2 regions of the Paenibacillus sp. MDV22-iso6 genome follow, and region 1 is predicted to be linked to the other one. Evidence: riboswitches for the same ligand, from Rfam matches in the RefSeq annotation. Region 1 holds a riboswitch; the other holds the start of a gene.
What was found. Region 1 has a riboswitch for thiamine pyrophosphate ahead of thiC (phosphomethylpyrimidine synthase ThiC). Riboswitches for the same ligand answer to the same signal wherever they lie in the genome.
Positions count from the first base shown of each region.

Region 1 (4,818 bases):
ATTACAATCGCGTCCGGTATTCCTCAGCCTTTTCCTGCATGCCCGCTGCCACGGCCTCATTTTCGGACAAACCTTTGTCTGCGGCAAAAGCACGAATATCCTGCGTAATGCGCATGCTGCAAAATTTCGGCCCACACATGGAGCAGAAATGGGCTTCCTTGGCCCCTTCCGCCGGCAACGTCTCATCGTGGTAGGATAGCGCACGTTCCGGATCCAGCGATAGGTTGAATTGATCCCTCCAGCGGAACTCAAACCGTGCCTTGGACAGCGCATCGTCCCGCCGCTGGGCACGTGGGTGACCTTTCGCCAGATCAGCGGCATGAGCAGCGATCTTGTAGGCGATAACGCCTTCCCGCACATCATCCTTATTGGGCAGGCCCAGATGTTCTTTTGGCGTAACATAACAGAGCATCGACGTGCCGAACCAGCCGATCATCGCCGCCCCAATCGCCGAGGTAATATGGTCATATCCTGGGGCGATATCGGTCGTCAGCGGTCCCAGCGTATAGAACGGCGCCTCTTTACATATCTCCATTTGCAGATCGACATTCTCCTTGATCTTGTGCATCGGCACATGCCCCGGACCTTCAATCATCAACTGCACATCATGCTTCCAAGCGATTTGTGTTAGTTCTCCAAGCGTAGCCAGTTCCGCCATCTGGGCTTCATCATTGGCATCATAGATGCTTCCTGGGCGCAGTCCGTCTCCGAGCGAGAACGCCACATCATACCTTTTCATAATCTCGCAGATTTCTTCAAAATGGGTATACAAAAAATTCTCCTGATGATGCGCAAGGCACCATGCTGCCATGATGGACCCGCCCCGTGACACAATGCCCGTCATACGTTTGGCGGTCATCGGAATATATCTCAGCAGCACACCTGCATGGATCGTAAAGTAGTCCACACCCTGCTCTGCCTGCTCTATGAGCGTGTCACGATACAACTCCCAGGTCAGCGCTTCGGCTTCTCCATTGACCTTCTCCAGCGCCTGATAGAGCGGTACTGTTCCAATCGGTACAGGTGAATTGCGGATGATCCATTCGCGGGTCGTATGAATGTCCTTGCCTGTGGAAAGATCCATCACCGTATCCGATCCCCAGCGTACGGCCCAAGTCATCTTCTCCACCTCCTCCTCGATGGAGGAGGATACCGCAGAGTTTCCGATGTTCGCATTGATCTTCACATGAAAATGACGCCCGATCAGCATCGGCTCACTCTCTGGGTGATTAATATTCGACGGCAGGATGGCCCTTCCACTCGCTAGCTCCTGCCGCACAAACTCTGGCTCCACACCCTCACGAATAGCGGCGAACTCCATCTCCGGCGTGATCATTCCCTGCCGTGCATAATGCATCTGAGTCACACTGCGCCCTGCCTGTCCACGTAATGGTTTAGCACGCAAGCCTGGATACTTCTCGGCTCCAGTTCGCTTCCCTCCTGGTTTCAATCCGTTATCCTCCGGTTTGACCGTTCTTCCCTGGTAGGCTTCAACATCTTCACGCTCCGTAATCCAGCGGGTGCGCAGCGCTGGCAGCCCTGCCCGGATATCGGCATGAAATCCAGGATCGGTCATTGGTCCGCTCGTATCGTAAACACGCAGCGGTTCGTTATGCTCCACTCCTTGGGGAGTATTGGTGTCATGAAGGGCAATTTCGCGCTCCGGTACAGCAATGTCCGGTCGTGAGCCATGAATGTATACTTTGCGGCTGCCCGGGAAGGGCTGAACCCGTCCTGTCGTACCTTTTTCCTCTGCCAACTGCAGATTCTGCTTGTCCTGTCCCATCATTCGGTTTCCTGTGCTCATCGCTCTTGTCTCCTCCTCATTAGTGATTGCCTGGATTGAAATGCTTGCTCACGGGTCCAAATCATCCACAACATAGAAAAAGGAAGAGCGACCATACCACACAAAATAGGGACATACACTTCAATTAATACAGACAGTCGAAGCAAAAGGTTTACACCCAATGCTCGCCAATGGCACCCAGCCCTTTATCCAAAAGCAGATCTGACACCAGCTTCCGCCTGTTTACTGTATAAAAAAAGCCGGTTCCCAAGGGAACCGGCTTATGTCCATCACCAATAACATACCTTATAGAGACTCCATAACGGAGTCCATCCATAGGTCACATTATACGGTGTTCGTGGTCGTATCGCCGATTACTTCCCTACGCTGGTATGATCCAGATCAGGTGCAAAGGGTCCAGAATCTCATGCGATTCCGTCTCAGTCCGGACAATTCGGACTCCCCCAGTAACGTTAACAAGTTGCAGCATTTAAGCCGCAAATTTATATTCAATTGCTGACCCTGTTGGGCCGTCCATTACAGAGTAGCGCAACCGAATCATAAAAACAACCTTTATATTCCAGAACATAAAATCAGGATAACATAAGTCCCATCTGTGTAGCAGCTTCCTTCAGTACAGGTGCATATTCATGCAACGTCTCCTGCGAAAGGCGACTAACAGGCCCGGATACCGACAGAGCAGCAGCGATGTTGCCTTTCCGATCCATGATGGGTACAGATACTGCCGCGGCTCCTGGTTCACGCTCCTCATAACTTGTTGCGTAGCCATATTCCAGAATGTCTTTCATCTGGGCCAAATATACTTTGGGATCGATAAATACCGGCCATTCCGGTCCATTCATCAGATCTTCGCGGTCCTCTTCGGTGGCAAAAGCCATTAACACTTTACTGGATGCTCCCACAGATAACGGAAGTCTGACGCCCACCGGAGCTACACGACGAATCGCCTGATCACTCTGTACGGCTTGAATTCGAATCCGCTCACTGCCATCACGCAGATATAAACTCACGGTTTCGCCCAGTCGATCTCTCAGCCGCTCCATCGCAGGAAGGAGCAAAATGGCAGGATCATCGCTGCGAGACATATGGGCAGACAGTTCCCAGATACGTATGCCGAGTCGATACTTCTCGGTTGCTGCATCCCGGATCACAAACCCCTTGTCCTCCAAAGTAGCCATCAGACGATGGACTGTACTTTTGTGCAGACCGATCTGGCTCGCAATTTCCGTGAGCCCCAGATCACTGCGGGTTGTAAAACACAATAATATATCCAGCGCCCGTTCTACAGCCCGGACGGTTAACTTTCGGTCTTCCATGGCAAGTTGCCCTCCTCATGTTTCATCACATGAAACTTGGTTACATAAATTATATGAGAAACGGTCTCATCTGTAAACCAAAAAGCGCCATTTGGAATAGGGATATTTGTAAATATTTTCTTTTTATAAATTAGAATCCCCTGCAATTTGCACCCTAAGGAAATGTTACCCATATATCTTCAAAACTATATAACAATTGCGTAACAAATGGCCTCAATCAATTGACTTTGACTATATTGGAACATACGATAAAGATATATTAAATTAAGATTTTGCTTCATATGTAGTCAGAAAAATCATTTATCCGCTCTGTTCGTCTCGTTGTTATCTTCATTTGATTTTTAAAGGAGGGGCAATCATGTATCCGACATCCCAGAGCGAAGCCCCGCTGCAAACGAAAGTGTCAGATCTGCCTTCTTCGTTATCACCGAGGCTGATCCGGTTCAAACATATTGTCGTGGCGTTGTTGCTCTCCGTTGTATTTTTTCTGCTCTTTTGTTTCATTGCACTACACGGTTATATTGCTTGGGTATTATCCAATCCAACTGTAGCGCCTGTATTCTCCAATCCCATGCAGGCGAAGAACATGAAGTATCAAGACATCACGTTCCCGGCAGCAGACGGCAGTCGAACGATGCAGGGTTGGTATATTCCGGCTGATGATAATGCAAACAAAACCATCATATTCAGCCATGGATATGGTGCGAATCGTGAAGAGACCTGGGTACCAATGTATGATCTGGCCCATTATGCTCACCAACTTGGCTTCAATGTGGTGATGTTCGATTACGGTTTCGCTTCACAGGTGAACAAAGCTGTTGCCACAGGCGGCAAAGCCGAGTCCCAGCAGCTGCTTGGTGCTATCCAGTTTGCGAAGCAGCGCGGAGCTCAGGAGCTTGTCGTATGGGGTTTCTCCATGGGTGCAGGTACAGCCCTGCAGACTGGGCTTATTACCAAAGATGTGGATGCTATGATTCTGGACAGCACGTTCCTGCTTGAGCCGGATACGCTGTATCACAACATCCATAATCAGATTGATCTTCCGCGGCAGCCTACGCTGGAGATTATGAACCTGCTGTTCCCGATTCTGAACGGGACCGGATTGCAGCAAATTCCGTATCAAGAAGTGAAAAAAGAAGATTATCCTTTCCCGATTTTCTTCATCCATGGTACCGAGGATGAGAAAGCTCCTTACCCGATTGCAGAGCTGCTTGCCGGCAACCAAACCAATCCGAATTCCGATGAATGGATTGTGGACGGTGCGCATCATGAGCTGATCTTCCGGGAGCATCCGAAGGAATATCTGCGCCGTGTCTCCACATTCCTGAGTCATGTGACCAAGACGAGCAGCGATGATGTGGAAAATACGAATAACGGAGAATCGTGAAAATCCGGTAATTCAAGAGCCCCTAGGGGCTCTTTTTTTTGTGTATACATAGGACAACATGCCTGAAGAATATACTTTTGGGATGTAATTAAAGACAGCTCTAGCTTGTATATTACAAAATTGAGCGAACCGGGGAAGCAATTCGTTTCTGCTACTGGATCTGAATTCAAATTCATCTGAACGGAGGTATACCGCTTATGAATTGGTATGGATATGGGCATCTGCTGCCTCTGCGGGTACTCGAAGAAGTCCGTTTCTGGAAAGAGCAAGAGAAGGAACATACGATTGTCATTCGTGCCTTGGTTCCT
Region 1 covers NZ_JBZVDZ010000008.1:78,640-83,457, forward strand. The annotation lists gene thiC (phosphomethylpyrimidine synthase ThiC) at 2-1,789, opposite strand; TPP riboswitch at 2,149-2,262, opposite strand; gene AC4PM4_RS22085 (IclR family transcriptional regulator) at 2,380-3,123, opposite strand; gene AC4PM4_RS22090 (alpha/beta hydrolase) at 3,482-4,510, shown strand; gene AC4PM4_RS22095 (Fe-Mn family superoxide dismutase) at 4,708-4,818, shown strand, end outside.

Region 2 (4,818 bases), on a different contig from region 1:
TGTGTCATTGTGCCTAACGAGGTAACGCGTAATCTGGAATTCTCGAAGTATGATCTGCGGTTAACCTCGCTGGCAGAGATCACGATGGAAATCCTTTAACTCTGGTATTGCTTGCGTAACTCGATAGGGGAGATTCCTTCATATTTTTTGAATACGGATCCAAAATAACTGGCGCTGTTGAAACCAACAGCCCGGGCAATCTCGTGGGCCGTTATTCCGGCGTCATGGACGAGCATTTCTTTGGCTTTCAATAACCGATACCGTGTCAGATAATCAAGCGGAGTCATTTGGAATTCCTTTTTGAATATCCGATTCAAATGCTGTTCGGTGACGTCCATTTGCTGAGCCAGCATGGAGAGCGAGATATCCTGATCATAATTTTGCTTGATAAAAGTAACCAGTCCACCCAGCTTTAATCGGGCATCCGAGCGTTCATAAGCACCATAACGATCTCCATCAATGGTTAACCTGACCAGTAGCATGTATAGCAATGCGGATACCTGCCAGATCTGATCCTTGTGCCGGGACTGTAGCGCCAACGTTATTTCATGCAACAGGATATGAAGCATCCCATCCGGCTTGAAGGCGCGCAGCTCCCCGATCTGCAAGGTATGCAGAAACCGGGGCAATAAATAGCCATTAAAGGACAAACAATCGAACAACAATGAATCACTCAGATTGTCGTAACGGTATGTGACCTCCGGGAACATAATAAGAGCTGTTCCTTTCCGAATCGAAAACTCATGATTTTGGGCTGCAATTTTCCCTGTTCCCCCGATACACTGCACAATACTGTAATCCCGTGAATGGCCGTTCCAATTCATTAATTCATCTACGGTCAGCTGGTTTTGACCTGTAATCATAAGCGGCATATCGGTATCCAGTGAATTCCCCGTACTAGGTTTCGGCATCGTTGTGTTATTCCTCATTTCGTTAAAGGTCGTGTGCGTAAATGGCGCGGATACAGAGTTAAAAGAAACCTGATTTGAATTATATTACATAAATAACATTAATTTAAACGAACTATTTACTTCGATGAACGACTTATCGAAAACCTTTTAGGATTATGTATCATCATGTCGATGCCTTGCCATTATCAGACCAAACAGTATACGCTATAATGGATACAGTGATTTAGGAAAGGGATGCAGTCATGAAGAAAGTCATCGTCGTAGGATCAGGAATTCTTGGGGCTTCCACAGCATATCAATTGGCAAAACGGGGTGCGGAAGTTCTTATTATAGACCGGAAAGATCGAGGGCAGGCTACGGATGCTGCTGCCGGGATCATCTGTCCCTGGTTATCTCAGCGCCGTAATCAGGATTGGTATCAGCTTGCCAAGGCTGGTGCACGTTTTTATCCCGGTTTGATTGAAGAACTCAAGAGTGAAGGGGAAACGGAAACGGGTTACGCTCAAGTGGGTGCTCTTAGTATTCATACGGAAGTAGAGAAAATCAACAAGATGCAGGAGCGAGCACACCTTCGTAAAGAAGATGCACCGGAGATTGCCGATATTACCCGTCTGGATGCAAAAGAAACCCATGAGCGTTTTCCTCTCCTGGAGGAGAACTTTCAGTCCGTCTACATCAGTGGTGCTGCGCGTATCGATGGACGTGCACTGCGTGATGCCTTAATCCGATCGGCACAGCGAAATGGAGCGGTCCTGATTAATGGGGACGCGACACTTCAATATGAATCGGACCGAGTAACTGGAGTGGTTGTTGACGGTAAAGTCATATCGGCTGACGAGGTTATTGTGTGTGCCGGCGCTTGGGCTAGTGAACTGTTGAAGCCCTTGGGCATTGATTTTAAGGTTCATTATCAGAAGGCGCAAATTATGCATTTGCAGGTTCACGATCGAGAAGACACTGGGAACTGGCCTGTGGTCATGCCTCCTTCGGATCAATATCTGTTAGCCTTTGATCAACAGAAGATTGTGATCGGGGCGACTCACGAAAATGATATTGAAGGCTATGATATAAGAGTAACCGCAGGCGGAATGCAGGAAATTTTGAATAAAGGATTGGAACTGGCTCCAGGTTTAGCCGATAGCACGTTTCAGGAAGTAAGAGTAGGTTTCCGTCCGTTTACACCAGGTTTTCTTCCGGTAATGGGTGCTGTTCCTGGTTGGAATGGCTTAATCACAGCCAACGGGCTTGGTGCGTCTGGGCTAACGATGGGGCCTTTTATTGGAAGTCAACTTGCCAAATTGGCTCTGGGTATGAAATTGGATATCGATATTCAGCCATATGACCTTGGAAAAGCAATGGATCATCAGAAATGAGGTGAACGATGACGTATTCACAGCGCTTAACTCACGGTAACTCATCAGACATTATTTATCTGGAGCACCAGATTGGCATCACCGAGGAGGAATTAGCAAAAGCCGAGGAAGAGCGGAGGGGTTACGAATCGGATTTAAACAAGTTAAAGACGTCTCCGGCGTATCATTCAAATTCAGCGACGAACGTCTCTAATGAGCAAAAATGGGTAGATGAGTTAAACAAATTGCAAAGTATGATTAAGGATATCCGCACCCGACTTAAGAAGTTGCAAGAAGATTTAGGGGAACTTGAAGATTAATAGGAATGGATTGACATTTGGAAAAACACATGTTGTAATAAGCCTGAGCTATTTGCAGGGGGACTGTTTGCAGTTGAGAAGGTTAAAACCTGACCCTTTGAACCTGTTAGTTAATACTGACGTAGGGAGCAAATGACATGTACTCATGTTATTTTGCCCTTGCCGAAAATAGGACAAGGGCTTTTTGGTCTGCATTTTGGATGACAGAACGCGATAGCTGGATGTGAAGCGGGAACATTATAATTTTAATATAAGGAGAAATGATCATGTCATTTTCAAGAACGTTAAAAGATAAGTCCAGAACCGTATGGGAAGATGGATACAACCATCCTTTTTTACATGAAATGGGGAAAGGCACACTGGATCAGGAAGCGTTTAAGTTTTATCTTCTTCAGGACTATACATATCTGATTGAATATGCGAAGATTTTTGCCATGGGTGCGGTGAAGGCGACAGATGAAAAACTGATGACGAACTTTACGGTGATTCAACACGCTATTCTGTACGAAGAAATGGATTTGCATCGAAATTATATGAATGAATTTGGGATTACGCTGGATGAAAATCATGCTGTCAAACCCTCTCTTTATAACAAGGCCTATACGTCGAATATGATGAGTGTTGCACAAACAGGTGGGGTTGCCGAAATCATCGCCGTCATTTTCCCTTGTGCGTGGACGTATTACGACTATGCCACAAGATTAAAAGAACAATATCGAGATTCATTAGAGGGCAATTTCTATCAGACTTGGATCGAAAATTATGCAAGTGATGAATTCCGCGACTCATTCGAATGGTTCTATGATACACTGGATGCATTATGCGAACATAAAACCGAGCAGGAACTGGAGGCCATTGAAGACATATTCAGAAGAAGTGTTGAATTTGAATATCTGTTCTGGGATATGGCTTATAAACGGCAACTCTCGTACTTCTGATGAATGCAATCTACTACAACCAGAGATAAGGATGAACATACAGATGGACAATCGTGGGGAACGCATCTATTTACGATTTTTGAACGTGGAAGACGCTGCTGAACTACTGGATTTGCAGTTCCGAAACCGGGCTGTTTTCGAAGAAATATCGGCAAGCGAACGATCGGATACATTCTATACATTGGAGGGTCAGGTCGCCCTTCTTGAAGGTGGAACAAGGCGAGGGAAGAAGGGAAACGGTACTCTTTCGGGATCTTCCTGAACCATACGCATGAGCTTATTGGGGAGATCTCTCTGTTCGAACTTGAACTGGATTCCACCACCAAATGGATTGTTGGTTATGTGCTCGATCAGGTGCAGAATGGCAAGGGATATATGAGTGAAGCCCTTCAGCTAGCACTGGATTTTGCTATGAATGAAGCGGGCATAAAACGAGTAGAGGCAGGTGCGCTGCCCGACAATGCCGGATCGATTCGAGTGCTTCGCAAGGCGGGCTTTCAGGAGACGGACCGGCAGAATATTAAAATCAAGGGGATTTGGAAGGAACATATGATGTTTGCAGTGGATTTGCAATAGGTTATTAGATATCGTAACGTGAACCACCTAAATCATCCAGGGGGAACTTATGAATAAGCGGAAACAAATGTTATTGGACTCAGCGCTTGTACTCTTTGGGAAACATGGAGTGACCAACACCTCCATACAAATGATCCTAGACGAGTCAGGTGTGTCCAAAGGAACATTTTATAAATTCTTTGGCTCGAAGGATGATTGTATTCTTGCCATTCTGGAGCAACGTGTACAGGAAGATATGATGATTCGTAAAGATTTGGAGAGCCAAAGCTATGCTTCCGATTTTGATTTACTGGTGGATCAGATTATGGTGCCGATGATTTTGCCAGAAAAAAAGCTTGTTGTGGAGCTATTCTGGACAGGCTTCTACTCTGGAGAATGCGATCTGAAAAACTTGACTCGCATGCAGTTAAATTGGTTATCTGAACGACTGGTACAGGTATTTGGGAAAGAATTAAAACCTTTTGCTTATGAAGGGGCTATTTTTGGTTTTGGCATGATCCATCAAATCTCGAACATGTGGAGAAACTTCCATCTTGACCAACCGGATTGGAACCATCTTGTGCCCAAAATCCTGAACTACATTGAAATCTTGCTTCGTTCCATGCTGGAAAGACAAGAGCATATTATTGATTTTCCAAGTCTTTTGATGATCGCTCCTGATTCCAAAGAAATTGTGTTGGATAAAAATAACCTGATTGCAGGTCTTCAGAAATTCAGTCAT
Region 2 covers NZ_JBZVDZ010000001.1:507,222-512,039, forward strand. The annotation lists gene AC4PM4_RS02180 (HAD family hydrolase) at 1-99, shown strand, start outside; gene AC4PM4_RS02185 (AraC family transcriptional regulator) at 96-911, opposite strand; gene AC4PM4_RS02190 (NAD(P)/FAD-dependent oxidoreductase) at 1,154-2,284, shown strand; gene AC4PM4_RS02195 (hypothetical protein) at 2,293-2,583, shown strand; TPP riboswitch at 2,630-2,728, shown strand; gene tenA (thiaminase II) at 2,850-3,521, shown strand; gene AC4PM4_RS02205 (hypothetical protein) at 3,565-3,783, shown strand; gene AC4PM4_RS02210 (GNAT family N-acetyltransferase) at 3,801-4,097, shown strand; gene AC4PM4_RS02215 (TetR/AcrR family transcriptional regulator) at 4,147-4,818, shown strand, end outside.
Region 2: it holds a riboswitch for thiamine pyrophosphate, as region 1 does, so the genes downstream of both, tenA (thiaminase II) here and thiC (phosphomethylpyrimidine synthase ThiC) in region 1, are expected to answer to the same signal.